DNA from 3 places in the Streptomyces sp. NPDC006925 genome. Region 3 is predicted to be linked to each of the others. Evidence: riboswitches for the same ligand, from Rfam matches in the RefSeq annotation. Region 3 holds a riboswitch; each other region holds the start of a gene.
What was found. Region 3 has a riboswitch for thiamine pyrophosphate ahead of thiO (glycine oxidase ThiO). Riboswitches for the same ligand answer to the same signal wherever they lie in the genome.
Positions count from the first base shown of each region.

Region 1 (9,431 bases), on a different contig from region 3:
CGTCACCCGTGCGGGGGGTCTGTCTGCGCCGGCGGCAGTCCGGTTCCCCCGGTTCCGTGCCCCGCGCCCCACCGCGGGGCCCTGGTGCCAGGCGCCCGCGCTACGGCCCCCCGACCCCGGCGGGCGCGGGGCCCCTTCGCGGTCCCGTACACTGCTGATGCGGCCCGGGCGACCGGGCTGACTTCGCACGCCCCGCCACCCTCACCCGGTGGCCGCGCATCTCGGTCCCAGGAACGGTCCCGGTCTCCGCACCGGAACCCTCCGGGCGGCGCGTCGGGGGCGTCAGGCAAGCGGGGGCGTCCGGCCTCCGCTGACGACAACCGAGTACACCAAGGAGAACGGCCATGGCCGTCGTCACGATGCGGGAGCTGCTGGAGAGCGGCGTCCACTTCGGGCACCAGACCCGCCGCTGGAACCCGAAGATGAAGCGCTTCATCTTCACCGAGCGCAATGGCATCTACATCATCGACCTGCTCCAGTCGCTGTCGTACATCGACCGCGCCTACGAGTTCGTCAAGGAGACCGTCGCCCACGGCGGCTCCATCATGTTCGTCGGCACCAAGAAGCAGGCCCAGGAGGCCATCGCCGAGCAGGCCACCCGCGTGGGCATGCCCTACGTGAACCAGCGCTGGCTCGGCGGCATGCTCACCAACTTCTCGACGGTCTACAAGCGGCTGCAGCGCCTCAAGGAGCTGGAGCAGATCGACTTCGAGGACGTGGCCGCATCCGGCCTCACCAAGAAGGAGCTGCTGGTCCTCTCCCGCGAGAAGGCCAAGCTGGAGAAGACCCTCGGTGGTATCCGCGAGATGCAGAAGGTGCCCAGCGCCGTCTGGATCGTGGACACCAAGAAGGAGCACATCGCCGTCGGCGAGGCGCGCAAGCTCAACATCCCGGTGGTGGCGATCCTCGACACCAACTGCGACCCCGACGAGGTCGACTACAAGATCCCGGGTAACGACGACGCGATCCGCTCCGTCACGCTGCTGACCCGCGTGATCGCCGACGCCGTGGCCGAGGGCCTCATCGCCCGTTCGTCCGGCGGCTCCGGCGAGGGCAAGGGCGAGAAGGCCGCCGGTGAGCCGCTGGCCGAGTGGGAGCGTGACCTTCTCGAGGGCGAGAAGGCCGCCGAGAAGCCCGCCGCCGAGGCTGAGCCCGCCGAGGCCGAGAAGCCCGCCGAGACCGAGGCGCAGCCCGCCGCCGAGGGCGCCGAGGGTGCCGAGGCCGAGGTCGCCGAGGGCGAGCAGGCGGCGACTCCCGCCGAGCAGCAGGGCTGACCCACGGGCCACGTGGAGCACGTGGGCCCACAGGTGCGCGGTGGGACGGCGGGGGCCGGGTGCCCCCGCCGTCCAGCCGTGAGCTGAGCCGGTCCCGTGTGACTCCGAACCAACCTCACCGACTTTCCGAGAAGAGATTCACAGACCATGGCGAACTACACCGCCGCCGACGTCAAGAAGCTCCGGGAGCTCACCGGCGCCGGCATGATGGACTGCAAGAAGGCGCTGGACGAGGCCGAGGGCAACGTCGACAAGGCCGTCGAGGTCCTGCGCGTCAAGGGCCAGAAGGGCGTGGCCAAGCGCGAGAGCCGCACCGCCGAGAACGGCGCGGTCATCACCCGCATCGCCGCCGACAGCGCCACCGGTGTGCTGGTCGAGCTCAAGTGCGAGACGGACTTCGTCGCCAAGGGTGAGAAGTTCCTCGCCGCCGCCGAGGCCATCGCCGCGCACATCGAGGCCACCTCCCCGGCCGACATCGACGCGCTGCTCGCCTCCGAGATCGAGTCCGGCAAGACCGTGCAGGCGTACGTCGACGAGGCCAACGCCGGCCTCGGCGAGAAGATCGTGCTGGACCGCTTCGCGCAGTTCTCCGGCGCCTTCGTCGGCTCCTACCTGCACCGCACCAGCCCGGACCTGCCTCCGCAGGTCGGCGTGCTGGTCGAGCTGGACGCCGCGAACGAGGAGATCGCCAAGGATGTCGCGCAGCACATCGCCGCCTTCGCCCCGGCGTACCTGACCCGCGAGGACATCCCGGAGGAGACGGTCGCCAACGAGCGCCGTATCGCCGAGGAGACCGCCCGCGAGGAGGGTAAGCCCGAGGCCGCTCTGCCGAAGATCATCGAGGGCCGGGTCAACGGCTTCTTCAAGGAGAACACCCTCCTGGACCAGCCCTTCGCCAAGGACAACAAGAAGTCCGTGCAGAAGGTCCTGGACGAGGCCGGTGTCTCGCTGAAGCGCTTCGCCCGCTTCCGCGTCGGCGCCTGAGGACCCCGTTACCGACGCGCCCCGCAGGCCGGTTCTGCTCGCTCGGGGGTGGAGCACACCGGGTAGCGCGCACGGAACCGGCACGGGCCCGATAAGGTCGGGCACAGGGCAGTTGTGACGAGGAGGCCATTGCCGCAGAGGGAACCGCGAGGATCCGACGGCAATGGCCTCTTTCGTATGTGCACGAGGAGATCTCCATGAGCAGCAATGACACCGACAACGACAGCGACGGCCGGCGGCGCTTCCTGCTGAAGCTCTCCGGCGAGGCGTTCGCCGGTGGCGGCGGACTCGGTGTCGATCCCGACGTCGTGCACAAGATGGCCCGGGAGATCGCCTCGGTCGTCCAGGACGGGGCCGAGATGGCCGTCGTCATCGGCGGCGGCAACTTCTTCCGGGGCGCCGAGCTCCAGCAGCGCGGCATGGACCGCGCGCGCTCGGACTACATGGGCATGCTCGGCACCGTGATGAACTGCCTGGCACTCCAGGACTTCCTGGAGAAGGAGGGCATCGACTCGCGGGTGCAGACCGCCATCACGATGGGGCAGGTCGCCGAGCCCTACATCCCGCTCCGCGCCATCCGCCACCTGGAGAAGGGCCGCGTCGTCATCTTCGGCGCCGGTATGGGGATGCCCTATTTCTCCACCGACACCACGGCCGCCCAGCGTGCTCTGGAGATCAACGCCGAGGTGATGCTCATGGGCAAGAACGGTGTGGACGGCGTCTACGACGCCGACCCGGCGCGCAACCCCGCGGCGGTGAAGTTCGACGCGCTCGAGTACGGCGAGGTCATCACCCGCGATCTCAAGGTCGCCGACATGACCGCGATCACGCTCTGCAGGGACAACAAGCTGCCGATCCTCGTCTTCGAGCTGCTGGCCGAAGGCAATATCGGCCGCGCCGTCAAGGGTGAGAAGATCGGCACCCTGGTCAGCAACCAGGGCACCCGGCCCTGACCGGCCCCCACTCCGGCTTCGGACCCGGCACCGGCCCGGTCGGCGGATCCGCGGATGCGGCCGGACACCCGGGTACCGGTCGGGTGGCGTCGGCGGCAACACCGTCACGCCGGAACGGCACGGTACGGGGATGGACAACAGCCTGCCGGTCGGACACCGTGCAGGCAGCAGGGCATCGCGGGGGCCGGGGCGGCCCGCGGGGCGGCCGTCAGCTCACAGCCCCGGATGAAGCAGTCAGGCTCATTCATCGAACCAGGAGCACGTGGTGATCGAAGAGACCCTCCTCGAAGCCGAGGAAAAGATGGAGAAGGCGGTCGTCGTCGCCAAGGAGGACTTCGCCGCTATCCGCACCGGCCGTGCGCACCCGGCGATGTTCAACAAGATCGTGGCCGAGTACTACGGCACGATGACGCCGATCAACCAGCTCGCGTCGTTCTCCGTACCGGAGCCCCGGATGGCGGTGGTCACCCCGTTCGACAAGAGCTCGCTGCGCAACATCGAACAGGCCATCCGCGACTCGGATCTGGGCGTCAACCCGTCGAACGACGGCCATATCATCCGGGTGACGTTCCCCGAGCTGACCGAGGAACGCCGCCGGGAGTACATCAAGGTCGCCAAGGCCAAGGGCGAGGACGCCAAGATCTCCATCCGGAGCATCCGGCGCAAGGCCAAGGAAGCCATGGACAAGGCCATCAAGGACGGCGAGGTCGGTGAGGACGAGGGCCGCAGGGGCGAGAAGGAACTCGACGACACCACCTCCAAGTACGTCGCACAGGTGGACGAGCTGCTCAAGCACAAGGAGTCCGAGCTGCTCGAGGTCTGAGCCCACCGTCCCAAGGTCCGAGGTCGAAGGCTGCTATCTGTGAACGACTCATCCTGGGGAGCACCGCAACCGGACGCGGGCTACTGGGGCCCTCCCGAGCAGGGCTCCGCCGCTCCCGCGGCGATGCCCCGCCCGGGCGATGGTCCGGTGTCCGCCCACGACGTGAGCGTCCCCGTGCACGATGTGGGCGGCGAGGCGTCGCAGACTCGGCGTATGCCCATTGCACCCGACCCCGGGAGCCCCGGTGACGCCGGAGACGGCCGTACCGGCCGGCGCGGCCCCGATGACCCCCGACCCACGGATCCCGCCAATCCCTCCGGCGGTGCGCGGCACGGCCAGGACGGGCCGGAACCGCCGCACACCCCACGGCAGCCCGAAGCGCCCGCAGCTGCGGAGGGGGGCAGGAAGCGCGCCGGGCGGGACCTGCCCGCGGCGATAGGGGTCGGTCTGGGCCTCGGCGCCGTCATTCTGGCTGCACTGTTCTTCTACAAGCCGGCCTTCCTCGGCGTCATCGTGCTGGCGGTCGTCGTCGGGCTCTGGGAACTGACCTCCCGGCTGCGGGAGCGCAAGGAGATCCAGGTCCCGCTGGTGCCGCTGGCGCTCGGCGGTGCGGCCATGACGGTCGCCGGCTATCTGCGGGGCGCGGAGGGCGCCTGGATCGCCATGGCGCTCACGGCGCTGGCCGTGCTGGCCTGGCGCATGACGCAGCCTGCGGCCGACTACCTGCGGGATGTGACGGCGGCCCTCTTCGCCGCTTTCTACGTGCCCTTCCTCGCCACCTTCGTCGCCCTGATGCTGGCGGCGGACGACGGACCCTGGCGGGTGCTCACGTTCCTGATCCTCACCGTGGTCAGCGACACCGGCGCCTACGCGGTGGGCTGGCGGTTCGGGCGGCACAAGCTGGCCCCCCGGATCAGTCCCGGCAAGACGCGGGAGGGACTGGTCGGCGCGGTGGCCTTCGCCATGGCGGCGGGTGCCCTGTGCACGCAGTTCCTGATCGACGACGGGCGCTGGTGGCAGGGCCTGCTGCTGGGCCTCGCGGTCGCGGTCAGCGCCACCCTGGGCGATCTGGGCGAGTCGATGATGAAGCGCGACCTGGGCATCAAGGACATGGGAACCCTGCTGCCCGGGCACGGCGGCATCATGGACCGGCTCGACTCGCTGCTCCCGACCGCGCCGGTGGTCTGGCTGCTGCTGGTGGTCTTCGTCGGCGCGGGCTGAGACCGCCCCGGCCCGGGAGGTCCCGCGAGCGTCCGCACTCGCGGGACGTGGAGCACAGGTGTCACACCGGAGAATGCGGAACCCGTTGACCCCCGGGTCGGCGAGGTCCGTCCGGGGACGTCGCCCTGGCCCACGTCGGCGGGCAGTCGCGCCGAGTTCCCGGAGGCGCGCGGTCAGGTCCGCCCGGCGGGCGGCAGAGCCGGTGGCGAGATCACGTGCACCCGGTTCTTCCCCGTCCTGGCTTCGGGGACGCGCAGGACGTCCACGCAGAGGGCGACGGGGCAGGGGTGACTGAAGCCGGGGGTCGACGTCGGCCACCTCCGGACCGTCATCCGCCACGGACCAGCCGAGCGCCTCCGCCCAGAAGCGGCCGAGCGCCGAGTTGTCCCGGGCCTTCATCGCAATCTGCACCAGCCGCGTCGCCATGCGCTGACCCAGGCCGGTCCTGTCCGGGGTCCTCGGCCTCTTCTCCCGACCGCCCGGCCTCCACCACCTCCGCACCCCGGGGGCGGCTCTCGGGCCGGGTGGTGCCGACCGGCGACGCCGGCCGACGACCGGGGGCGGCCGGCCCCTGCCCCGCTGACCAGCGGCACGCCAAGATGATCTGCGACACTGGTACGGCTATGCCTGCACCCGGAGAACTCACGTTCGTCGCCCCGCGCGGCGCCAAGAAGCCGCCCCGCCACCTTGCCGACCTCGCTCCCGAGGAGCGCCGTGCGGCGGTCGTGGAGCTCGGCGAGAAGCCCTTCCGCGCCAAGCAGCTCTCGCAGCACTACTTCTCGCGGCTGGCGCACGACCCGCAGCAGTGGACCGACATCCCGGCCGCTGCCCGCGAGAAGCTGGCGTCCGGGCTGTTGCCCGACCTGATGAGTGTGGTGCGGCACATCAGCTGCGACGACGACGCCACGCGCAAGACGCTGTGGCGGCTGCACGACGGGACGCTCGTGGAGTCCGTCCTGATGCGGTACCCGGACCGGGTCACCATGTGCATCAGCTCGCAGGCCGGCTGCGGGATGAACTGTCCGTTCTGCGCCACGGGCCAGGCCGGTCTGGACCGGAACCTGAGCACCGCGGAGATCGTCCACCAGATCGTCGACGGGATGCGCGCCCTGCGGGACGGCGAGGTGCCCGGCGGGCCGGCGCGGCTGTCGAACATCGTCTTCATGGGGATGGGCGAGCCGCTGGCCAACTACAAGCGGGTGGTCGGTGCCATCCGGCGGCTGACCGACCCCGAGCCGGACGGCCTCGGGCTGTCCCAGCGCGGCATCACCGTCTCCACGGTCGGTCTCGTGCCCGCGATGCTGCGCTTCGCCGACGAGGGTTTCAAATGCCGGCTGGCGCTCTCCCTGCACGCGCCCGACGACGAACTGCGGGACACCCTGGTGCCGGTCAACACCCGGTGGAAGGTGCGAGAGGTGCTCGACGCCGCCTGGGAGTACGCGGCCAGGTCCGGGCGCCGGGTCTCCATCGAGTACGCGTTGATCAAGGACATCAATGACCAGGCGTGGCGTGCCGATCTGCTGGGCCGGCTACTCAAGGGCAAGCGGGTGCACGTCAATCTCATCCCGCTCAACCCGACGCCCGGCTCCAAGTGGACGGCCTCCCGTCCCGAGGACGAGGCCGCGTTCGTGCGGACGCTGGAGTCGCACGGTGTACCCGTGACCGTACGGGACACCCGGGGTCAGGAGATCGACGGTGCGTGCGGCCAGCTCGCGGCAACCGAACGCTGACGCCTGACTGGTAGTGTTCGAACGGGCCGCCCGGTGCGGCCCGCACAACCGAACAGCCGACAGGGGAGCGCTCACAGCGCTGAGAGTGCGGCCGTACGCCCCGTATGTGTCGCAGACCCTCGAACCTCGCCCGGGTCATGCCGGGTAGGAAGTCGATGCACTGATGAAAAAGCACGCACGGCGGGCTGCCGCCGTAACCACCGCTGTCCTCACCCTCGCAGTTCTGGCCACCGCATGCGGCGGCTCGGACGACAGCGCGGACTCCAAGACGGTCACTCTCGTCACCCACGACTCGTTCGCCGTCTCGAAGTCCGTGCTGAAGGACTTCGAGAAGCGCAGCGGCTACAAGGTCGAGGTGCTGCGCGGCGGCGACGCGGGTGCCGCCGTGAACCAGGCCGTGCTCAACAAGGGCAACCCGCAGGGCGACGTCTTCTTCGGCGTCGACAACACGCTGCTCTCCCGCCCGCTGGACAAGGGCGTCTTCGCCCCCTACGAGGCCGAGGGCCTGGCGAAGGTGCCCGAGCGGCTGCAGGCGGACTCGGAGAAGCACCGGGTCACCCCGGTGGACACCGGCGACGTGTGCGTCAACTACGACCGCCGGTGGTTCGCCGACAAGAAGCTCGACCCGCCGCGTACCCTGCAGGACCTGGCGAAGCCCCGCTACAAGGACCTGCTGGTGACCGAGGACGCCGCCAACTCCTCTCCCGGCCTGGCGTTCCTGCTGGCGAGCGTCGCCGAGTTCGGCGAGGACGGCTGGCAGGACTACTGGAAGAAGCTGCGCGCCAACGGGGCCGAGGTCGCCGGGAGCTGGGAGCAGGCCTACAACGACCGCTTCAGCGGCTCCCGCGAGGGCAAGGGCAAGGGCGACAAGCCGCTGGTCGTCTCCTACGCCTCCAGCCCGCCCGCCGAGGTCATGGGCGAGAAGAACCCGCCCGAGCAGGCACCGACGGGCGTGGCCAAGGGGACCTGCTTCCGGCAGACCGAGTACGCCGGGCTGCTCCGCGGCGCGAAGAACACCGAGGGCGGGCAGGCGCTGCTGGACTTCCTGCTCAGCAAGCGGTTCCAGGAGGACCTGCCGCTGAAGATGTTCGTCAACCCGGTCCGCGAGGACGCCCGGCTGCCGGAGCTGTTCACCAAGTACGGCGAGACCGTGGACGACCCCGCCACCGTCGCCCCGCGGAAGATCGCGGAACACCGCGAGCAGTGGATCAAGACGTGGACGTCGCTCGCCGTGAAGTAGCCGCCCGCGACGCCGCGGCCCGGGCCCTCCCGGACTCTCCGGAGGGGCCGGTGACTCCCGGCGCCCCGGACGGCCCCACCGCGCGACCGTCCGCCGCCGCGAACCGCGGCGGCGGCACCGGCGTGCGGCTCGCACTGATGGCCGTCCCGGCGGCGTTCTTCGCGCTCTTCTTCGGCTACCCGGTGGCCGCGATCGTCTTCCGGGGGCTGCACGAGGGCGGCAGCTGGCAGTCCGGCCGGATCGTCCAGGTGCTCGGCGATCCCGACATCCTCCGGGTGCTCTGGTTCACGCTGTGGCAGGCCGGGGTCTCCACCGTGCTCACTCTCGCGCTGGCCCTTCCCGGCGCCTACGTGTTCGCGCGGTTCGACTTTCCGGGCAAGCGGCTGCTGCGCGCCGTGGTGACGGTGCCGTTCGTGCTGCCGACAGTCGTCGTCGGCTCCGCCTTCCTCGCGCTGGCCGGGCGTGGGGGAGCACTGGACGTCTGGTTCGGGGTACGGCTGGACACCAGCGTGTGGGCGATCCTGCTCGCGCACGTTTTCTTCAACTACGCGGTTGTCGTGCGCACCGTCGGCAGCCTGTGGTCGCAGCTCGACCCGCGCCAGGAGGAGGCCGCACGCGTTTTGGGCGCCGGCCGGTTCACCGCCTGGCGGCGGGTCACCCTGCCCGCGCTGGCGCCGTCCGTGGCGGCCGCCGCGCTGATCGTCTTCCTGTTCACCTTCACCAGCTTCGGCGTCATCCAGGTCCTGGGCGGGCCGCGATACGCCACGCTGGAGGTCGAGATCTACCGGCAGACCGCCACCCTGCTGGACCTGCCGACCGCCGCCGTGCTGACGCTCACCCAACTCGCCGCCGTCGCCGCCCTGCTGGCCGTGCACGCCTGGGCGCTGCGCAAGCGCGAGAGCGCGCTCAGCCTCGTACCCGCGGAGCACACCGCCCGCCGTCCGGCAAGGCCCGGACAGTGGACGACGGTGGGCACCGTGCTGGGCGTGATGCTCGTGCTGACGGTCGTCCCGCTGCTCGTGCTGGTCCAGCGGGCACTCGACGGACCCGACGGATACGGCCTCGGCTTCTTCCGCGCGCTGGGCGCCCACTCCGACAGCGCGACCTTCGTCGTCGCGCCCGTCGAGGCCATCGGCAACTCACTGGCCTACGCCGCCGTGGCGACGGCCATCGCCCTGGTGGTGGGCGGGCTGGCCGCCGCCGCCC
Region 1 is NZ_JBIAGB010000013.1:119,500-128,930, forward strand. It holds gene rpsB (30S ribosomal protein S2) at 345-1,274, shown strand; gene tsf (translation elongation factor Ts) at 1,422-2,258, shown strand; gene pyrH (UMP kinase) at 2,456-3,211, shown strand; gene frr (ribosome recycling factor) at 3,477-4,034, shown strand; gene ACFYNS_RS19235 (phosphatidate cytidylyltransferase) at 4,074-5,255, shown strand; partial or broken gene ACFYNS_RS19240 (VOC family protein) at 5,340-5,681, opposite strand; gene rlmN (23S rRNA (adenine(2503)-C(2))-methyltransferase RlmN) at 5,879-6,985, shown strand; TPP riboswitch at 7,037-7,153, shown strand; gene ACFYNS_RS19250 (thiamine ABC transporter substrate binding subunit) at 7,149-8,225, shown strand; gene ACFYNS_RS19255 (iron ABC transporter permease) at 8,363-9,431, shown strand, end outside.
Region 1: another riboswitch for thiamine pyrophosphate. It lies ahead of ACFYNS_RS19250 (thiamine ABC transporter substrate binding subunit); the one in region 3 lies ahead of thiO (glycine oxidase ThiO).

Region 2 (9,431 bases), on a different contig from region 3:
CGTACGCGTTGCCCGGGGGTGGTCGGCGTCCGTGCCGGCGGCGTCCCGATGCCCGCGACAGCGCGGCGCCCGGGCCGGCTGCGGGGTCGGCAGCAGACCTGCGCCCGGCGTCCCGTGTCCGGCGTCCCGCGCCCGCGGTCCCGTGTACGGTCCCGTGTCCGGCGCCCGCGCCCCGGCGCCCGCGCCCCGGCGCCCGCGCCCCGGCGTCCCGCACCCGCACCCGCGCCCGGCAGCGGACCTTACCGGCGTCCGGCGTCCGCCCGCACCCGCGCCCGGCAGCGGACCTTACCGGCGTCCGGCGTCCGCCCGCACCCGCGCCCGGCAGCGGTCTCCACCGGCCTCCGGCGTCCGTGCCCCGGCCCGGGACCCCGGTCGCCCGCCGCCCGTACGATCGCCGGTATGCATCCGGCTCAGCATCCGAATCCGCGACCGACGCCGGGAGAACGCCGCTCCCGGCTCCATCTCTTCGACCTGGACGGCACCCTGCTGTACGGTTCGGCGGCCTCGGTGGAGATATCCCGGCAGCTCGGGGTCGACGTCGAGATCCGGGAGCTCGAACGGGCTTTTGCGGAACGGAAACTGACACCGCCGGAGTTCGCCCTCCGGGCGTGTGCGCTGTGGTCGGCACTCAACGACGAGATCGTGTCCGCCGCCTTCTCGGCCGCGCCGTGGCTGACGGGCATCCCGGAGGTGTGGGCCGGACTCAGGGCGGAGGGCGAGCGGTGCGCCGTGATTTCCCTCTCGCCGGATTTCTTTGTGCGGAGACTACAGGATTGGGGGGCCGAGGTTACCCACGGTTCGCGGTGGCCGGAGGTTCCGCGCGCAATTCCGAACGGAAGTACGAAGTATCCGGCGCGTCCCCTCGATCCGGCCGGGATTCTTTCGCCCTCGTCGAAGGTGAAGATCGCGGAGGAGCTCTGCGCCCAATTCGGGCTCCGGCTGGCGGACTGCGTGGCGTACGGGGACTCCCTCTCCGACGCGGAGCTGTTCGCCGCAGTGCCGGTCTCCGTGGCGGTGAACGCCGATCACCACGTCCGCTCGCTCGCCTCCCACCACTACACCGGAAGTGATCTCCGGGAGGCCCACGGGCTCGTCTCCGCGGCACGGTAATTCCCGCACGGGTTCCGAATGGCGGAATTCGCGGGAACCGCGAACGGGGGTTGTGGCGTGAAGGCTTCACGGTATGGTCGGGTCCCTCCCGCATCGTGCGGTAAGGAGTGCAAAGCGTTCTGAGCACGGTGTTCGCAGGGGGCGGTTCACCGGAACTTTCGGAACACGGATGTGCACAGAACGTCCGGAAGAGGTACGAGGCGAGGCGAGCATGACCACCATGTCGGGCAGCGACGGTGCGTCCGCCGGTGGCAGCGGCGGACGGGGATGGTTCACCCCGGCGTCCGATGCCGCACCCGCGGAGCGCCCCGCGCCAGGCGCACCTGACGCGGTACCGTCCCAGCAGACCGCGGGGACGGCCGCACCGGAACCGGAACACGAACCGGAACCCGAACACGCGCACGAGCCGGAGGCGGCTCCCGAACCGCTGGCGGCGGCCTCGGCGGCCTCGGCGGCCCCGGCGGCCGCCGGCGGGCGGACGGCTCCCGCAGCGTCCGCGGAGCCCGCGGGCGACCAGCTAGGCGACTCCGAACTGATCGGGGCCTCCATGGCGGAGCTGGAACGTTCCGCCGACTCGGCGACCGCCTACTTCTACGCGCTGCTGTTCGTCCAGTACCCGCACCTGCGCGAGATGTTCCCGGCCGCCATGGACGGCCAGCGCGACCGGCTCTTCCGCGCGCTGCTGACCGCCGTACGCCTCTTCGACGACGGCAAGCTGCTCGGCGACTACCTCGCCGGGCTGGGCCGGGGCCACCGCAAGTACGGCACCCTGCCCGCCCACTACCCGGCAGTCGGCGAGTGCCTGATGGCCGCGATCGCGCGCTACGCACCCGACACCTGGGGCCCGCGCACCGAGGCGGCCTGGGTGCGCGCCTACACCGCGATCTCCCAGACGATGATCGACGCGGCGGCCGAGGACGAGCGCCGGGCGCCCGCCTGGTGGGACGCGGAGATCGTCTCGCACGAGCTGCGCACCTCGGAGATCGCCGTGATCACGGTGCGTCCCGACCAGCCGTACCCGTTCCGCGCCGGGCAGTACACCAGCTTGGAGACGCCCTGGTGGCCCCGGGTGTGGCGGCACTACTCGTTCGCGTCCGCGCCCCGCCCCGACGGCCTGCTGACCTTCCACGTGAAGTCCGTGCCCGCCGGGTGGGTCTCCACGGCGCTGGTGCAGCGCGCCCGCCCCGGCGACGTGCTGCGGCTCGGCCCGCCCGCGGGCTCGATGCTCGTCGACCACGAGGCCGACAGCGGGCTGCTCTGCCTGGGCGGCGGGACCGGTATCGCGCCCATCAAGGCGCTGGTCGAGGACGTGATCAGCCGGGGAAGGGCGCGCCCGGTCGAGGTCTTCTACGGAGCCCGCACCGACCACGACCTCTACGACCTGGAGACGATGCTGCGCCTCCAGGACCGCCACCGGTGGCTGTCGGTGCGCCCCGTCGTCGCGGCGGGCGCGGCCTCGGCCGCCGAGGCGCTCGCGGGCGAGCTCCCGGACGCGGTACGCAGATACGGCCCCTGGCCCGCGTACGACGGCTACCTCTCCGGGCCGCCCGGAATGATCAGGACCGGGGTCGAGACGTTGCGCGGGCTCGGGATCCCGACGCACCGAATACGGCACGATTCCCTCGACGAACTGGTCGTACAGGGGGCGTAGGTGGTGGGGTGTTCGGATCGCGGCTGCTGCCGGGAGCCGGTCACCCGGGGCGGGTGGTCCGGGGCCGGCCGCGGGGCAGCCGATCCGGGTGACCGGTCGAGGAAAGGGACGAGTGGCGGCGTTGAGTGACGCGAACGGATACGGCGACGGTTCCGCGGGGCACGCGGCGGGTGGGGGCCCCGGGGCCGACCAGCATCCCGGCCCGCCGCGGCGGTTGCCCGGCAGCGACGGGGAGCACGCGCTGCAGCAGCGGACCGGTTCGCAGGAGCGCGCCGAGCGGTTCTACCAGGACCAGGTGCTCGACCATCTCAACGAGCGGATGCGGGAGTTCACCCAGCAGCAGGAGATGTTCTTCCTCGCCACGTCCGACAGTCGCGGCGAGTGCGACAACAGCTTCCGCGCCGGGCCGCCCGGGTTCCTGCGCGTGCTGGACGAGCGGACGCTGGTCTTTCCGGAGTACCGCGGCAACGGGGTCCACGCCAGCCTCGGCAACATCGAGGAGAACCCGCATGTGGGCCTGCTCCTCGTCGACTTCCTCCGCGCCCGGATCGGTCTGCACATCAACGGCCGCGCCCAGGTGCTGGACGACGCGGAACTGCGCCCCTCGGTACCGGATCTGCCACAGGACCCGATACCCGGTCGGCGGGCCCTGCTGTGGGTGCGGGTCGAGGTGGAGGAGGCGTACATACACTGCGCCAAGCACATCCCCCACCTCCAGAAGGCCACGCGTCGCCCGGCGCGCGAGTGGGGCACCGACGACTACAAGCGCAAGGGCGGCGACTTCTTCGGAGCCGCCCGGGACGCCCGGGAGGGTCATCGCGAGGTGACCGCCCCCGCGGGACCCCCGTCGCCTGGGCCGGTGTCCCCGGCGGTGCCCGAGGCGCCGCCGACTCCCACCGCCTCATCCGTATCGGCCTCCCCGCCCGCGCCGCCGACTCCCACGGCCTCACCCGTATCGGCCTCCCCGCCCGCGTCGGAACTTCCGGCCCCCGCCCCGGCCGTACCCGCCGCCCCACCGGTGCCGGCGTCCGGCGGTTCGGCCCCGCTGCCCCCGCAGGCACCACCGGCCCCGGCGTCCGCACCGGCCCCCGTGCAGGCGCGTACCGCAACCCGGGAACCGGCAGCTCAGCCGGAGGCCCGCACGGGGCGCGACGGGGAAGCCGAGGACGACCGCCCGCCCGGTACCGAACCCGCCGCCGCACCGGAGGACGAGGCCGCGCGGGCGGCCGCCCTCCCGCCGCTGCCCCGGCGGCGACAGCCCGCCGCCGCGACGGTTCCGGCCGCCTCCTCAGCGGTCTCGGCCGCCATCTCGGCGCGCTCGGGGAGCGCCGGGTCCGCCGAGCACGCCCGCGACGTCTCCGCCTGGCGGCTGGAGGCCGAGCGGGCACTGGCGGAGGCGCAGCGGCGCGGCCGCCAGGAAGCGGAGCCGAGCGAGCCACGGGAGCCCGCGCCCTTCCAGGGCTGGTTCGGCTAGCGCGCGGAAGCGGGCGGCGCCCGGCGGGTCCGGGCGGCCCGGCGGGTCCGGGCCCTGGCGGGTCCGCGCGGCCCCGGCGGGCCCGGGCGGCCTCCGGCGGAGGTCAGCGGAGGTCGGGCGCGAGCAGCGCCTGGATCCCCTCGATGTTCGCGGCGAGATAGGCCCGCAGTCTCGGCGGGACGACCTCCACGGAGTTCAGGGCCTCCGGGGTGAAGGGGAGCCGTACGATCTCGTACTCTCCTTGCGGCTCCTCCACTTCGGGTCCGTGCCGTAGGCGCGGGTCGAGCGAGACGAGCCTGCACACGAAGAAGTGCTGTACCTTCACTCCACCCGGTGTCTCCGCAGGGTCACTCACCGTGTCCACGAAGGCGGGCACCGCATCGGTGATCGCCGCGCCCAGTTCCTCGGCCACCTCACGGTGCAGGGCGTCCTCCACGGTGCGGTCCACGCCGGGCTCGACACCGCCTCCCGGTGTGATCCAGTACGGCTCCTGGCCGGGCTTGGTGCGTTTGATGAGGATCAGTTCCACGGTGGGCGCCGGACCCTCCCCGGCGGTGAGGAGGATGGCGCGGGCAGTCCGCTTGACCACGGGGCGTTCGACGAACATGCAGGAGATTTGGCCCGCATCGCCGCGCGTCAAACCCTCCGCTTCCCTCACTGTGCGTGTCAGGTCAGAACATCGCTCAATAGGTCCGTATCCATAAGTGATTGGACACTGACGTTGAGTCAACTATTCTTGTCGTCCGCGCCGCCGCGCGCATCGAGCCGGGCGGTTCGTGGCAGGAGGGGGGAGCCACGAACCGCCCTCGCGGCTCCCGCCCCCGCTCTACCGGAGTACGGGTCTCACGGGGCCATCGGCAGATACACCCGGTTGCCCGCCTCGGCGAACTCGCGGGACTTCTCCGCCATCCCGGCCTCGACCTCCTCCATCGTCGCGCCGTGCCGCTCGCGGATCTCCTGGGAGATCTTCATGCTGCAGAACTTCGGGCCGCACATGGAGCAGAAGTGCGCGGTCTTGGCCGGTTCCGCCGGCAGCGTCTCGTCGTGGAACGAGCGGGCCGTGTCCGGGTCGAGCGCCAGATTGAACTGGTCCTCCCAGCGGAACTCGAACCGGGCGTCCGAGAGCGCGTCGTCCCAGTCCTGCGCCCCCGGGTGGCCCTTGGCCACGTCCGCGGCATGGGCGGCGATCTTGTAGGTGATCACACCCGTCTTGACGTCGTCCTTGTCCGGCAGCCCCAGGTGCTCCTTCGGAGTGACGTAGCAGAGCATCGCGGTGCCCCACCAGCCGATCATCGCCGCGCCGATGCCGCTGGTGATGTGGTCGTAGGCGGGCGCGATGTCCGTCGTCAGCGGACCCAGCGTGTAGAACGGGGCCTCCTCGCAGACCTCCTGCTGGCGGTCCACGTTCTCCTTGATCTTGTGCATCGGCACATGGCCCGGACCCTCGATCATGGTCTGCACGTCGTGCGCCTTGGCGATCCGGTTGAGCTCGCCCAGGGTGTCCAACTCGGCCATCTGCGCCGCGTCGTTGGCGTCCGCGATCGACCCGGGCCGCAGCCCGTCGCCCAGCGAGAACGTCACGTCGTAGGAGCGCAGGATCTCGCACAGCTCGCTGAAGTGCTCGTACAGGAAGCTCTCCCGGTGGTGCGCCAGGCACCACGCGGCCATGATCGAGCCGCCGCGGGAGACGATGCCGGTCTTGCGGCGCGCCGTCAGCGGGACGTAGCGCAGCAGCACCCCGGCGTGCACCGTCATGTAGTCGACGCCCTGCTCGCACTGTTCGAGGACAGTGTCCTTGTAGACCTCCCAGGACAGCTCCTCCGCCTTGCCGTCCACCTTCTCCAGCGCCTGGTACAGCGGCACCGTGCCGATGGGAACGGGGGAGTTGCGCAGCACCCACTCGCGGGTGGTGTGGATGTTGCGGCCGGTCGAGAGGTCCATGACGGTGTCGGTGCCCCACCGGGTCGCCCACGTCATCTTCTCGACCTCCTCCTCGATGGAGGAGGTGACGGCGGAGTTGCCGATGTTGGCGTTCACCTTCACCAGGAAGTTCTTCCCGATGATCATCGGCTCGGTCTCCGGATGGTTCACGTTGGCGGGCAGCACGGCCCGCCCCGCGGCGATCTCGTCCCGGACGAACTCGGGGCTGCGGTTCTCGCGGAGGGCGACGTACTCCATCTCCGCGGTGATCTCGCCCCGCTTCGCGTAGCCGAGCTGGGTGACGGCCGCGCCGTTCCGGCCGCGGCGCGGCTGGCGCGGGCGGCCCGGGAAGACCGCGTCGAGCCCCGCCAGATCGTCGGCGCCGCCGCGGACGACTCCGCCGCGCGGGCTGGTGTGCTTGAGGCCGTCGTCCTCGGGCCGCAGTTCGCGGCCCGCGTACTCCTCGGTGTCCCCCCTCTGGACGATCCAGTTCTCGCGCAGCGGCGCCAGGCCGCGGCGCACATCGGTGTCGATCTCGGGGTCGGTGTACGGCCCGGACGTGTCGTAGAGCGTCACGTCCCTGCCGTTGGTGAGATGCACCCGTCGGACGGGGACCCGGATGTCCGGGCGCGATCCCTGCAGATATCCCTTGTGCGAGCCGAGCGCTTTGCCGGCCGGGGCCGCTGCTGCGTTCTCGGCGTTCTCGGCGGTTCCGGCCTCCTCGGCCTTCTCGGCGCGCGCGTGTGCATCCTGCGTGGTCATGAGACCCACTCCCTACGCCGGCATTACCCGGTAACAGGTTCGGCGGTCGGCGCAGCCGGTTCCGTGGTTCCTTCCACGGAGGTCAGCGCCCTCTCAGCCCCGTGCTCGGAGCTCCCGCGATGTGCAAAGGCGCCTCTACGCTAACGGCACACGGCCCGGACTGAACACCCCGCCCGGCCGTTCTTGCGATGATCGGGCGGTGACCCACACCGACCCCGCCGTCCCCGCACCCGAACCCGGTCGTGCCCACGGGCACGGCCCCGGACCCGGCCATGCGCCCGCCCATCACCGTGGGCACGGGCAAAGCCACGGCCACGGGCACGGGCAAGGCCACGGCCAGGGCCACGGGCACGGGCACGGCCAGGGCCACGGGCAAAGCCAGGGCCACGGCCACGGGCACAGTCACAGTCACAGTCACGGGCCCGCCGAGCCGGTCTCCCGCCATCTGCGGAAGGTCATCGCGGCGGTGCTGGTGCCCTTCGCGGCGGCCGTGCTGGCCGGGCTGGTGGTGCTGTGGCCAGGCGGCGTGCCGGGGCACCAGCACGACCACTCCGGAGTCGGCTTCGACCGGCCCACCTTCACCGCCAAGGTCGTGGAACTGGCCGAGGTGGACTGCGGCAAGGCCAACGTCCGGCAGCCGCCCGGCTCCTCGGGCGGCGGTTCCTCCGGGCAGGGCGACGAGGGCGGGGCGCACGGGCCTTGCCGGAAGGCCACCGTCGAGATCACCGAGGGCAAGGACAAAGGGCACACCTTCACCGAGGTCGTCCCGCCCGACGCCACCCGCAGCTACTCCGTGGGGCAGGGCGTCGTCGTCGCCTACGCCGCGAAGGCGCCGCGCGATCTCCAGTACAGCGTCGTCGACACCGACCGCGATCTGCCGATGGTGCTGCTGGCCGGCCTCTTCGCGCTCGTGGTGGTGCTCGTGGGGCGGCTGCGCGGAGTGCTGGCGCTGGTGGGGCTGGTCATCAGCTTCGCCGTGCTGACGCTGTTCATCCTGCCCGCGATACTGCAGGGTTCCAATCCGCTGGTGGTCGCGGTGGTCGGCGGGAGCGCCATCATGCTGGCCACGCTGTATCTGTGCCACGGCCTGTCCGCCCGCACCTCGGTCGCGGTGCTGGGCACCCTGGTGTCGCTGCTGCTGATCGGGCTGCTGGGCTCGTTGTTCATCGGCTGGGCCGGACTGACCGGCAACACCGACGACCAGACCGGTCTGGTGCACGGGCTCTACCCCGGTATCGAGATCCGGGGGCTGCTGCTGGCGGGGGTGCTGATCGGCTCGCTCGGCGTGCTCGACGACGTGACGGTCACCCAGACCTCGGCCGTCTGGGAACTCAAGGACGCCGACCCCGGGGCCAGTCGACGCCGGATCTACCGGGCCGCCATGCGGATCGGCCGCGACCACATCGCGTCCGTCGTCAACACACTGGTGCTGGCCTACGCGGGAGCGGCGCTGCCGCTGCTGTTGCTCTTCTCGATCGCGCGCAGCGACGTGACGATGGTCGCCACGAGCGAGGTGGTCGCCGAGGAGATCATCCGTACGCTGGTCGGCTCCATCGGCCTCGTCGCGTCGGTGCCGGTCACGACGCTGCTGGCCGCGCTCGTCGTCTCGGCGGACCGCAGGCGGCCCGAGGCGCCGGAAGCGGCCGATCGTGCCGTAGGGGACACGCCCCGGGGCGTACCCGCTCCGGCATCCGGCGATCCGGTGTCCGGCGCCCCCGCGTCCGGCGCCCCCGCGTCCGGTGGCCGCCTCGCACAGGCCCGCGGCGCCGGGGTCACCGGCGGCCGGGGGAGGCGGCGGAAGCCGAAGTGAGCCGGGGTGCGGGACGGCGCCCGGACTGCCGGTGCGGGTCGTACCGCCGTTCGGGCCGCCCCCCGGCATTCACCGGAGCGGTGCTGCCGACCGCCGTGGAGCCGGCCGGAGCCGCAGGGCCGGTCGAAGGGGGGCGGCCGGGGCGGTGTTGCCCGCCGGAGTGTCGGCGCCGAAGCGGCCGCGTTCGGGGTGCCGACTCGGTACCGCGTCCGCGCCCCGCTCCGACCGCGGACCCGGACCCGGACTCGGGTCAGGGTCCGGACCCTGCGGCGGCTCCGCCGCTCCCGCGGTGCCGTTCCCGTGGGCCCACCGCGGGACGCCGCGGGCCATCGCCGCCCACCGCGGTGTGCGCCCGGTGCGGGCGGGGTTCACCAGCCGCTGCCCGAGGAGCCGCCGCCCTTGAAGTGGCGGACGAGGTAGACGACACCGCCGACCAGGGCGACGAAGATCAGAACCTTGAACAGCAGGCCGATCAGGAAGCCCACCAGGCTGGCGATCAGGCCGCCGAAGACGACCAGCGCGATCACCGGTATGACGATCCACGTGACCCACCACGGCAGGCCGGCAAGGGTGCCTTTCGCGTCCATGACTGTCTGCTCCGTCTCTGAGAGTTGGCGAGGGCTTTTCGCACCCTCTGCCCTCGATGCTAGAGCGGACGGTGGGCCGATGGGCCGCTGCGGGCCCCTGTCCTCCCCTGAATCCGA
Region 2 is NZ_JBIAGB010000010.1:99,797-109,227, reverse strand. It holds gene ACFYNS_RS16170 (HAD-IB family phosphatase) at 400-1,110, shown strand; gene ACFYNS_RS16165 (globin domain-containing protein) at 1,322-2,761, shown strand; gene ACFYNS_RS16160 (pyridoxamine 5'-phosphate oxidase family protein) at 2,874-4,235, shown strand; gene ACFYNS_RS16155 (NUDIX hydrolase) at 4,339-4,842, opposite strand; gene thiC (phosphomethylpyrimidine synthase ThiC) at 5,079-6,917, opposite strand; TPP riboswitch at 6,910-7,045, opposite strand; gene ACFYNS_RS16145 (YibE/F family protein) at 7,117-8,727, shown strand; gene ACFYNS_RS16140 (DUF5326 family protein) at 9,096-9,314, opposite strand.
Region 2: another riboswitch for thiamine pyrophosphate. It lies ahead of thiC (phosphomethylpyrimidine synthase ThiC); the one in region 3 lies ahead of thiO (glycine oxidase ThiO).

Region 3 (9,431 bases):
CCTGTACGCCTGGAAGGGCCCCAAGTGGGTCCGCGGCATCGAGTACATGACGGCGGACCGCCGCGGCTTCTGGGAGGAGCGCGGCTACCACAACATCGGGGACCCCTGGCGGGAGCAGCGCTACTCCTACCAGGAGGAGCCGGGGGACGGTCCCGAGCCCTGACCCGGTGGGGCACCCCTGAGCCGCCGGCTGCCGCGGTCCCGGTTCCGGGCCGGGCGCGCCGCCGAAGGGGTCGGGCTCTCCGTTCCGGGCGCGCGCCCGCTCCCGGAGGGGCCCGGCCTTCCCGGCACCCGGGTCATGCCTCCCTGAGCTTCTTCAGCAACGCCACGTCGCCCGCGTGCCCCGCCTTGCCGCCCGGTGTCTCGATCACCAGGGGCACGCCCTCCGTCAGCGGATGGGCCAGCAACTCGGCGAACGGGCCCGTCCCGATGTGGCCCGCGCCGATGTTCGCGTGCCGGTCCTTGCACGCACCCGCCACATCCTGGGAGTCGTTGGCGTGGATCAGCCGCAGCCTTCCGGGACCGGTCACCGACTCCAGTTCGCGGAGTGCCCGCGCCACCCCGCCGGGTGCGGCCAGGTCGTCCCCCGCGGCGAAGGCATGGCAGGTGTCCAGGCAGACGCCGAGCTTGGGGTGCTGCTCCAGCGCCTCGAAGTACGGGCCGAGTTCGTGCATCCGGGAGCAGAGCGACGCGCCCTGCCCTGCCGTCGGCTCCAGCAGCAGCCACGGGTCGTCCTCGTGGGTCAGCTCCTCCAGCAGCGGCATCATCAGCGCACGCGCCTGGGCCAGTGCCGTCGCCCGGGCGCGTCCTCCGGTGGCGGAGCCGGTGTGGACGACGACGCCCAGCGCGCCGATGTCGCGTCCGCGCCGCAGCGAATGCCGCAGCGAGTGGACCGACTTGGTCGCGGTGTCCTCGTTGTGCGAGCCGAAATTGATGAGATAAGGAGCGTGGACATAAACCGGAATTCCACGGGCTGCGCAGGCGGTGCGGAAAGCTTCGTCCTGTTCCGCGTTTCCCTTCGGCGTCGCCCAGCCGCGTGGATTCGCGACGAAAACCTGGAGCGTCTCGGCTTCGATGTCGGCGGCGTAGGAAAGGCCAGTGGCGGCCAGGCCCCCGGCTACGGGGACATGGCCGCCAATGGGATTGCGCAGGTGCTGCGTCTCGTTCGTGGTCACACCACTCAGTATGCCGAGTTGACGTTGTCCATCGAACCGTACCGGTCGGCCGCGTAGTTGCAGGCGGCGACGATGTTCGCGACCGGGTCGTACTGGTCCCAGGCGGTGCCCTCGACATGGTAGGTGTCGAAGGTGGGCTTGATCACCTGGAGCAGGCCCTTGGAGGGCACGCCGTTCTGGGCGTTGATGTCCCAGTTGTTGATGGCGCGGGGGTCACCGGCGGACTCGCGGATGATGTTGCGCTTGATGCCCTCGTAGGAGCCGGGGATGCCGTGCTTGGCCATGATGGCGCGGGCCTCGCGGATCCAGCCGTCCAGGTTGTCCGGGTAGCTGGGCGCGGCGGCGCGCTTGGAGCGGTCGGCCGCGGCCTTGGCGGCGCGCTCCTTGGCGGCCGCTGCCTCGGCCTTCTTCTCGGCCGCGGCCTTGGCGGCGCGCTTCTCGGCGTCGGCCTTGATCGCGGCAGCCGCCTCGTCGGTGCTGGTGAAGCTCTTGGCGGTGGTGGCCGCGTTCTTCACGCTCGCCACCTGCTGGGTGTCGGCGGGCACCGGGGCCACGGACTGCTGCTGGGCGGTGAGGTCCTTGCCCTGGGCGGGCAGCACCGAGGAGTCGGAGCTGAAGGCGACGCTGTCGGCCTGGACCTTCTTCGCCGTGGCCTGGCCGGCGTCGCCGTGGTGCGCGGTGCCGGGGAGGACGGTGAGAGCCAGGGCCGCCGCGCCCGCGGTGCCGATGCCTATGGTCGAGATCTTCTTGGCCTTGGGGCTGAGACTGAGGCTGGAGATGCTGGGCATGAGGAAGTACGGAACCTTTCATCGCTGGCGTCGTGTCGCAGTGGCGGGGAGCCGGGGAGACGCGCCGAGTGCTGATTCGGCGCCGTGCGACGACCGCAATTGTTAAAGGGCCCGTTCTGCGGAATCAAAGGTGTGACGTACTACCCGAATTCGTGGCGGGGGTCGCCGGTGGGCGGGTGTTCCGGAGTTGCATTCCAGGTCGCGCTGCGGATTTCTTTCCACTACGCGTTTTCGTAGGTGACGTGCGTCCTATGGGTGGGGTCACACGCCACCAAGTCGCCTGGTACACCCCGTGATGGGATATGCGCGTCAAGTCGGACATAGTGCGCCAGGGTGCGGCGGGTCGGTCACCCGGAGAGCTGCCGGGGCAGCCCCCGGGTGCGGCCCTGCGCGGAGCCGCCGGGCGCCGGGGCCGGCTGCCGGACTCCGCAGCGGACCGGGTGCCGTCCGCGGAGCTTCCGGGGCTGCGAAGGCCCGAGCCGGTCGCGGAGGAGAACTGCCGGGGCCGGAGGAGGAGCCGCGAGGCCCCGAGGACTCCGCGAAGGCCCGACGGGGACCGACGCAGTACGCGGGAGCCGCGACAGCCCTGGCACGGGCCCGGGCCGCGCCCGACGTGGGCTCAGCGCAGCCAGATGGTGATCGACGAGCCGCGGGGTGCCTTCTCGCCACCGTCGGGGGACTGGTTGAAGACGGTGTCCCCGAAGAAGATGCGGCGCACCGTCACCTCGAAGCCCGCACCCTCCAGCTTCTCGGTGGCTTCGTCCTCGCTGCTGCCCTCCACGTCCGGCACCTCGATCATGTCGGGGCCCTTGGAGACCGTCAGCGTCACCGTGTCGCCCTCGGCGGCCCGGGCGCCGTCGGTCGGCGACTGGCGGGCGATGCTGCCCTTGTCGTGCTCGGAGTGGACGCGCTCGGTGGCGATCCGGACCTTCAGGCCCGCGTCCTCCAGCTCCTCGGTCGCGTCGCTCCGCTTGTCGCCGACCACATCGGGCACCTCGACCGGCGCCCCCTTGGAGACGGTGAGGGCCACCGCGGCGCCCGGCCTGCGCTTGCTGCCCGGCTCGGGGTCGGTGGCGAGCACGGAGCCCCGCGCGGTCTTCTCGTCGAACCGCCGCTCGACCGTCCCCGGCTCCAGTCCGGCGTCCTTGAGCTTGCGGCGGGCGTCCGACAGCGGGGTGTCCTTGAGATCGGGCACCTTCACCACGTGCGGGCCGCGCGAGACGGTCAGCGTGACCGTGCCGGTCTTGCGGACGCGTTCACCCGGCTCCGGGTCGGTGCCGATGACGTGGCCGCGCTCGACCCGCTCGCTGAAGTCCTCCGTCACCTTCACATCCAGTCCCGCCTCCGAGAGCGTCTTGGTCGCCTCGGCGCGGGTCTCGTCCAGCACCGCGGGGGTCCGCACGAACTGCCCGGAGTTGACGTACCAGATGCCCGTGCCGACCAGCGCCACCAGCAGCACGGCCAGGGTCACCAGCACCCAGCGCGGCTGCACCCTCCGCCGCCGTCCTCCGGAACCCGCGTCGGAGCCGCCCGGCGGGTCGGACGGCGGCGGCGACAGCAGCGCCGTGCGGTTGAGATCCGCGTCCGGGGCCGGGTCGGCGGCGGGACCCCCAGCGGGGCGCGGGATCACATAGGTGTCGGCCTCGGTTCCGGCGGTGGCGTGCGCGGCCGCGGCGGCGATGTCTCCGGAGATCCCCGAGACCCCCGAGCGTCGCGCCGCGTCCTCGGCCGGGCCGGTGCCACCCTGTGTGGCCTGCGGCGGGACCGCGTCCAGCTCCTCGTCGGTCAGCTCCGCGCGGACCGTGCGGGCCCGCGCCAGCAGGGCGACCGCGTCCTCGGGGCGCTGCTCGGGCGTGCGCGCCGTCGCCAGCGCCACCAGGCCGTCCAGGGCCGCCGCCATCCCCGGCACCGCGGCCGAGGGCGCCGGCATGTCCTTGTTCAGATGCTGGTAGAGCACCTGCGCGGGCGAGCCGCCCGAGTGCGGTTTGCTGCCGGTGAGCATCTCGTAGAGCATCACGCCGCACGCGTACAGGTCCGTACGCGGCGTGGCCGTGCCGTCCTCGATCTGCTCGGGCGCCAGATAGGAGACCGTGCCCAGGATCGAGTCCGTCGTCGCGGAGGTCTGGCTGTCCACCGCCCGCACCAGGCCGAAGTCGGCGACCTTCACCCGGCCGTCGTCCCCTATCAGCACGTTCTCCGGCTTCACGTCCCGGTGCACGAGACCGGCCCGGTGCGCCGCTCCCAGCGCCGCCAGGACCGGCTCCAGGACGTCGAGTGCCGCCCGGGGGCGCAGGGCGCCGCGGTCCCGCAGCACGTCACGGAGCGTGCAGCCCTCCACGTACTCCATCGCCAGATAGACGTAGGTGCCGTCGGTGCCCTGGTCGAAGACCCCGACCACGTTGGCGTGCGCCAGCCGGGCCGCGGACTTGGCCTCCCTGATGAAGCGGGTCACGAACGTCTCGTCCGCGGAGAGGGAGGTGTGCATCACCTTCAGGGCCAGCACCCGGTCCAGGCGGGTGTCCACCGCGCGGTAGACGGTCGCCATGCCGCCGATGGCTACCCGCGCGTCGACGCGGTACCGGCCGTCGAGCACCTGCCCGACCAACGGGTCTCCTCGTCCGGAGGCAGGCGACGGGTCCTGGAGGGTGGTGTCCATTGCGCCGAGTTTACGAGGGCGGTGCGGCGGCGGGGCCGCGCGGTTGCGGGTTGCCGCTGTTCTGGGGCCGAACGGTGACACTCCGTGGTGCCCGACCGAGGGATGGGGCGGCGCCGCCGGGGCGGCAGCGGGCCCTCAGCCGAAGGCCGGGCGCTCCGGGTCCAGCGCCGCGACGCCCTCGGTGGGCGACGACGCCTCGGCGAAGTGGCGGCGCGGGATGCGGCCCGCGCGGAAGGCGAGCCGCCCCGCCTCGACCGCGTGCCGCATGCCCTCCGCCATCAGCACCGGCTCCTGGGCCCGGGTCACCGCCGAGGCGAGCATCACCGCGGCGCACCCCAGCTCCATGGCCAGCGCCGCGTCCGAGGCCGTACCGGCTCCCGCGTCCAGGATCACCGGCACGCCCGCGCGCTCGGTGATGAGCCGGAAGTTGTGCGGGTTGCGGATGCCCAGTCCGGACCCGATGGGGGAGCCGAGCGGCATGATCGCCGCGCAGCCCGCCTCCTCCAGCTTCCGCGCCAGCACCGGGTCGTCGTTGGTGTACGGCAGCACCGTGAAGCCGTCGTCCACCAGCGTCTCGGCGGCCTCCAGCAGCTCGACCGGGTCCGGCAGCAGGGTGCGCTCGTCGGCGATGACCTCCAGCTTCACCCAGTCGGTGCCCAGCGCCTCCCGCGCGAGCCGTGCGGTGAGCACCGCCTCACCCGCGGTGTAGCACCCGGCGGTGTTCGGCAGCACGCGGATGCCGTGCCTGTTCAGCACCGACAGCACGGAGCCGCCCACCGAGGGGTCCAGGCGCCGCATCGCGACCGTCGTCAGCTCGGTGCCGGAGGCCAGCAGCGACCGTTCCAGGACGTCCAGGCTGGGCGCGCCTCCGGTGCCCATGATCAGCCGGGAGGTGAAGGCGGTGTCGCCGATGGTCAGCGGATCGTCGGCCATGGCGGCTCAGCCTCCTTGGACTGCGGTGAGGATCTCGACGCGGTCGCCCTCGCCGAGCGGGGTCTGAGCCCAGCGGCCCCGGGGGACCACGTCCTCGTTGAGCGCCGCGGCCACCCCGCTCGGCGCGGCGGTGAAATCGGCCACGAGCCGGTCGAGGGTGAGACCCGCGGTCACCCGGCGGGGCTCGCCGTTGACCGAGACGGTCGTCGTCGGGGTGGAGGTCATACGGGCTGCTCCTGGGTCGCGCGGGAGTCTGCGGAGGCGAAGCGCTGCGGTGCGAAGGGCCGGGCCGGTGCGGGCAGCTCGCCCGTGGCCAGCAGTTCGGCGAGCACGTCGCCGGTGACGGGGGTGAGCAGGACGCCGTGCCGGTAGTGGCCGGTGGCCAGGTGGAGTCCGGGCAGCGCGGTGGGCCCCAGCAGCGGTGCGTTGTCGGGGGAGCCGGGGCGCAGTCCGGCGCGGGTCTCGGCCAGTGGCAGTTCGGTGACGCCGGGCACCAGTTCGTGCGCGTCGCGCAGCAGCTCGTAGACGCCGCCCGCGGTGACGGTGGTGTCCCAGCCCAGTTCCTCACTGGTGGCGCCGACCACCAGCTCGCCGTCCGCACGCGGCACCAGGTAGAGCGCGCCGCCGCGGACCACCGCGCGGACCGTGCGGGAGAGGAAGGGGCCGGCCGTACCGCCGGGCATCCGCAGCCGCAGCACCTGCCCCTTCACCGGGCGCACCGGGGGCGCCACCGACGGGGGCAGGCCCTCCAGGCTGCCGCTGCGGGCGCCCAGCGCGAGCACCGTCTGCTCCGCGCGCAGCTCGGTGCCGTCCGCAAGCGCCGCCCCTGCGGCGCGGTCCCGGTGGTGCAGGAGCCGCACCGCGCGGGAGCACCGGAAGGCGACTCCCGCGCGCTCGCAGGCGCGCAGCAGCGCCGCGGCCAGTCGCCGGGGGTCGATCTGGTGGTCGCCGTCCACCCGGGTTCCGCCGCGCACCGAGGGCGCCAGCATCGGCTCCAGGCGGCGGCACTCGCGGCCGGTCAGCCACTGCGACTCCAGCCCGCACCGCTGCTGGAGCGTGTGCAGCTCGCGCAGGTGGGCGCGGTCGTCGGAGTCGAGCGCGACCGCGAGGGTGCCGCAGGCCCGGTAGCCGGTGTCCAGGCCGGAGGCGTCCTCCAGTTCGGCGACGAACTCCGGGTAGCGCGCCGCCGAGGCGAGGTTGAGGTCCAGCAGGGTCTCCTCGCCGTAGTGCAGTTCGGTGACGGCTGCCAGCATGCCCGCCGCCACCTGTGCGGCGCCGCCGCCGGGTTCGGGGTCGGCCACGGTGACCGCCAGGCCGCGCTTCGCGGCCCGCCAGGCCGTCACCAGGCCGATCAGGCCGCCGCCGAGGACGAGCACGTCGGGGCTCGCCGCGTGGGTACCGGTTCCTGTGCCGCGCATGGCGCTGCTGCTGCTCCCTTCGCCGGAATGACCCGGATCAGGTTCGGACGGTCGGAGGCCGCCGCAGCCTCCCTCTCAGCCCGGTGCGTCCGGGCTCCCGCGTATGTCGTGACTACCGCGCCCCACCCTACTGCGGTGCGCGCGGCGCCGGTAAGGCCCGCCGGAGCCCCGCGGCGGGCGGCCCTACGACCGCGACCGGACGCCGTCTCCGTCCGGTGGCCGATGGCTCCGGGAGCCGACCGGCTTACAGTGAGCGATGTGAGCGACAGTCAGAAACAGCAGCGAGTCGTGATCGTGGGCACCGGTATGGCGGGCGTGCAGACCGCCGTGCAGCTCCGCGAACAGGGCTGGCCCGGCTCCGTGCGGCTCCTCGGGGCCGAACCGCACCCGCCCTACGACCGGCCCCCGCTGTCCAAGGCCGTGCTGCTCGGCAGGGGCGAGGAGGCGGAGGTGCCGCTCTTCGACATCGACTTCGCGGCGCTGGGGATCGAGCTGGAACTGGGCCGGACCGCCACCGGGCTGCGCCCCGGCGAGCGGCTGCTGGTCACCGACGCGGGCCCGGTCCACTACGACCGGCTGGTGCTGGCCACCGGCGCCGAGCCTCGCACCCTGCCCGGGAGCGAGGGCGTGCCCGGCGTCCATGTGCTGCGCACCCTGGACGACGCGCGGCGGCTGCGGCCGGTGCTGGCCTCCCGCGGCAGGGTCGTGGTGGTCGGCGCAGGGTGGATCGGCGCGGAGTTCGCGACGGTCGCCCGTGAGTGGGGCTGCGAGGTCACCGTGGTGGAGACCGCCGCCGCACCGCTGCCGGGCGCCCTGCCGGCCGAGGTCTCCGCGCCGATGCGGGACTGGTACGCGGAGGCCGGGGCGACACTGCGCACCGGCGCGGCCGTCGCGGCGGTCGAACGCGGCGCGGTACTGCTCGCCGACGGGGCGCGGCTGCCGGCGGACGCGGTCCTGGTCGGGATCGGGGCCCGGCCCGCCACGGGATGGCTGGCCGGCTCCGGGGTGGCGCTCGGGTCCGACGGCTCCGTGCTGGCCGACGCGCGGCTGCGCAGCTCGGCCCCCGACTGCTACGCGGTGGGGGACTGCGCCTCCTTCCCCTCGGCCCGCTACGGCGAGCGGCTGCTGATCCACCACTGGGACAACGCGCTCCAGGGCCCCCGTACGGTCGCGGCGAACCTGCTCGCCGAGGGGCACGCCGACGGCGAGCCGGAGAGCGTCGCCTACGATCCGGTGCCCTACTTCTGGTCCGAGCAGTTCGGCCGCTTCGTGCAGTACGTCGGCCACCACGCTCCCGGCGACGAGCTGGTGTGGCGCGGCTCGCCGCGGGACCCCGCCTGGAGCGTGTGCTGGCTGCGTGGCGAGCGGCCGACCGCGCTGCTGGCCGTCGGCCGTCCGCGCGATCTCGCGCAGGGCCGGAAGCTGATTCAGCAGGGCACAGCCGTGGACCGGGCCGTGCTGGGCGACGCGGCCGTGGCCCTGAAGAAGGCCGCGCGGTAGTGACCGCCGGTTTCGGATGGCAGTCTGGAACCCGTGACCGAGATTGACGCAAAGACCGACGCGCTCGTCCCCGCCTGGCTCGCCCTCCCCGACGTCGCCGACATGCTCGGCGTCGAGGTGACCCGGGTGCGGCAGCTCGTGAAGGAAGGCCAATTGCTCGCGGTGCGGCGGGAGGCGGAGTCCGGGAACCGGGTGCTGCAGGTTCCGGCCGCCTTCGTCGGCGAGGGCCGGATCGTGAAGGGCCTGGCGGGCACCATCACCCTGCTGCGGGACGACGGATTCAGCGACGAAGAGATGCTCGAATGGCTGTTCACCGAGGACGAGTCGCTGCCCGGCTCGCCGGTGACGGCGCTGCGGGAGAACCGGGGCACCGAGGTCAAGCGCCGGGCGCAGGCACTCGCCGTCTGACCCCGCCGCCCGCGGCGGCGCACCAGCACACCGACAGCACCGGGTGCGTGGACCTCCCGGGGTCCGCGCACCCCCTCCCGGGGGGAACCGCACACCGCCATGTCCCGCATGTCCCGCAGCACCACCACCCCGTCCGCGGCGTCCCCGCGGCCCGCTCCCGCCCGTGAGCGGCTCGCGGAGGCACGGCTCTACCTGTGCACCGACGCGCGCACGGCGCAGGGCGACCTGCCCGCGTTCCTGGACGCCGTCCTGGCGGGCGGTGTGGACATCGTCCAGCTCCGGGACAAGCGGCTGGAGGCGGCCGAGGAACTGGCGCAGCTCGACGTGTTCGCCGAGGCCTGCCGCCGGCACGGGACCCTGCTGGCCGTGAACGACCGCGCGGACGTGGCCCACGCCGCCGCCTCCGAGGTGCTCCATCTCGGCCAGGGCGATCTGCCGGTCCCCGCGGCCCGCGCCCTGCTCGGCGACGAGGTGCTGATCGGCCGCTCCACGCACAGCCCCGCCGAGGCGGACGCGGCGCTGGTCGAGCCGGGCGTCGACTACTTCTGCACCG
Region 3 is NZ_JBIAGB010000002.1:428,423-437,853, forward strand. It holds gene ACFYNS_RS04555 (sulfite oxidase-like oxidoreductase) at 1-163, shown strand, start outside; gene ACFYNS_RS04560 (deoxyribonuclease IV) at 297-1,175, opposite strand; gene ACFYNS_RS04565 (transglycosylase SLT domain-containing protein) at 1,181-1,963, opposite strand; gene pknB (Stk1 family PASTA domain-containing Ser/Thr kinase) at 2,583-4,619, opposite strand; gene ACFYNS_RS04575 (thiazole synthase) at 4,755-5,552, opposite strand; gene thiS (sulfur carrier protein ThiS) at 5,559-5,777, opposite strand; gene thiO (glycine oxidase ThiO) at 5,774-6,970, opposite strand; TPP riboswitch at 6,968-7,081, opposite strand; gene ACFYNS_RS04590 (FAD-dependent oxidoreductase) at 7,193-8,470, shown strand; gene ACFYNS_RS04595 (Rv2175c family DNA-binding protein) at 8,504-8,878, shown strand; gene thiE (thiamine phosphate synthase) at 8,978-9,431, shown strand, end outside.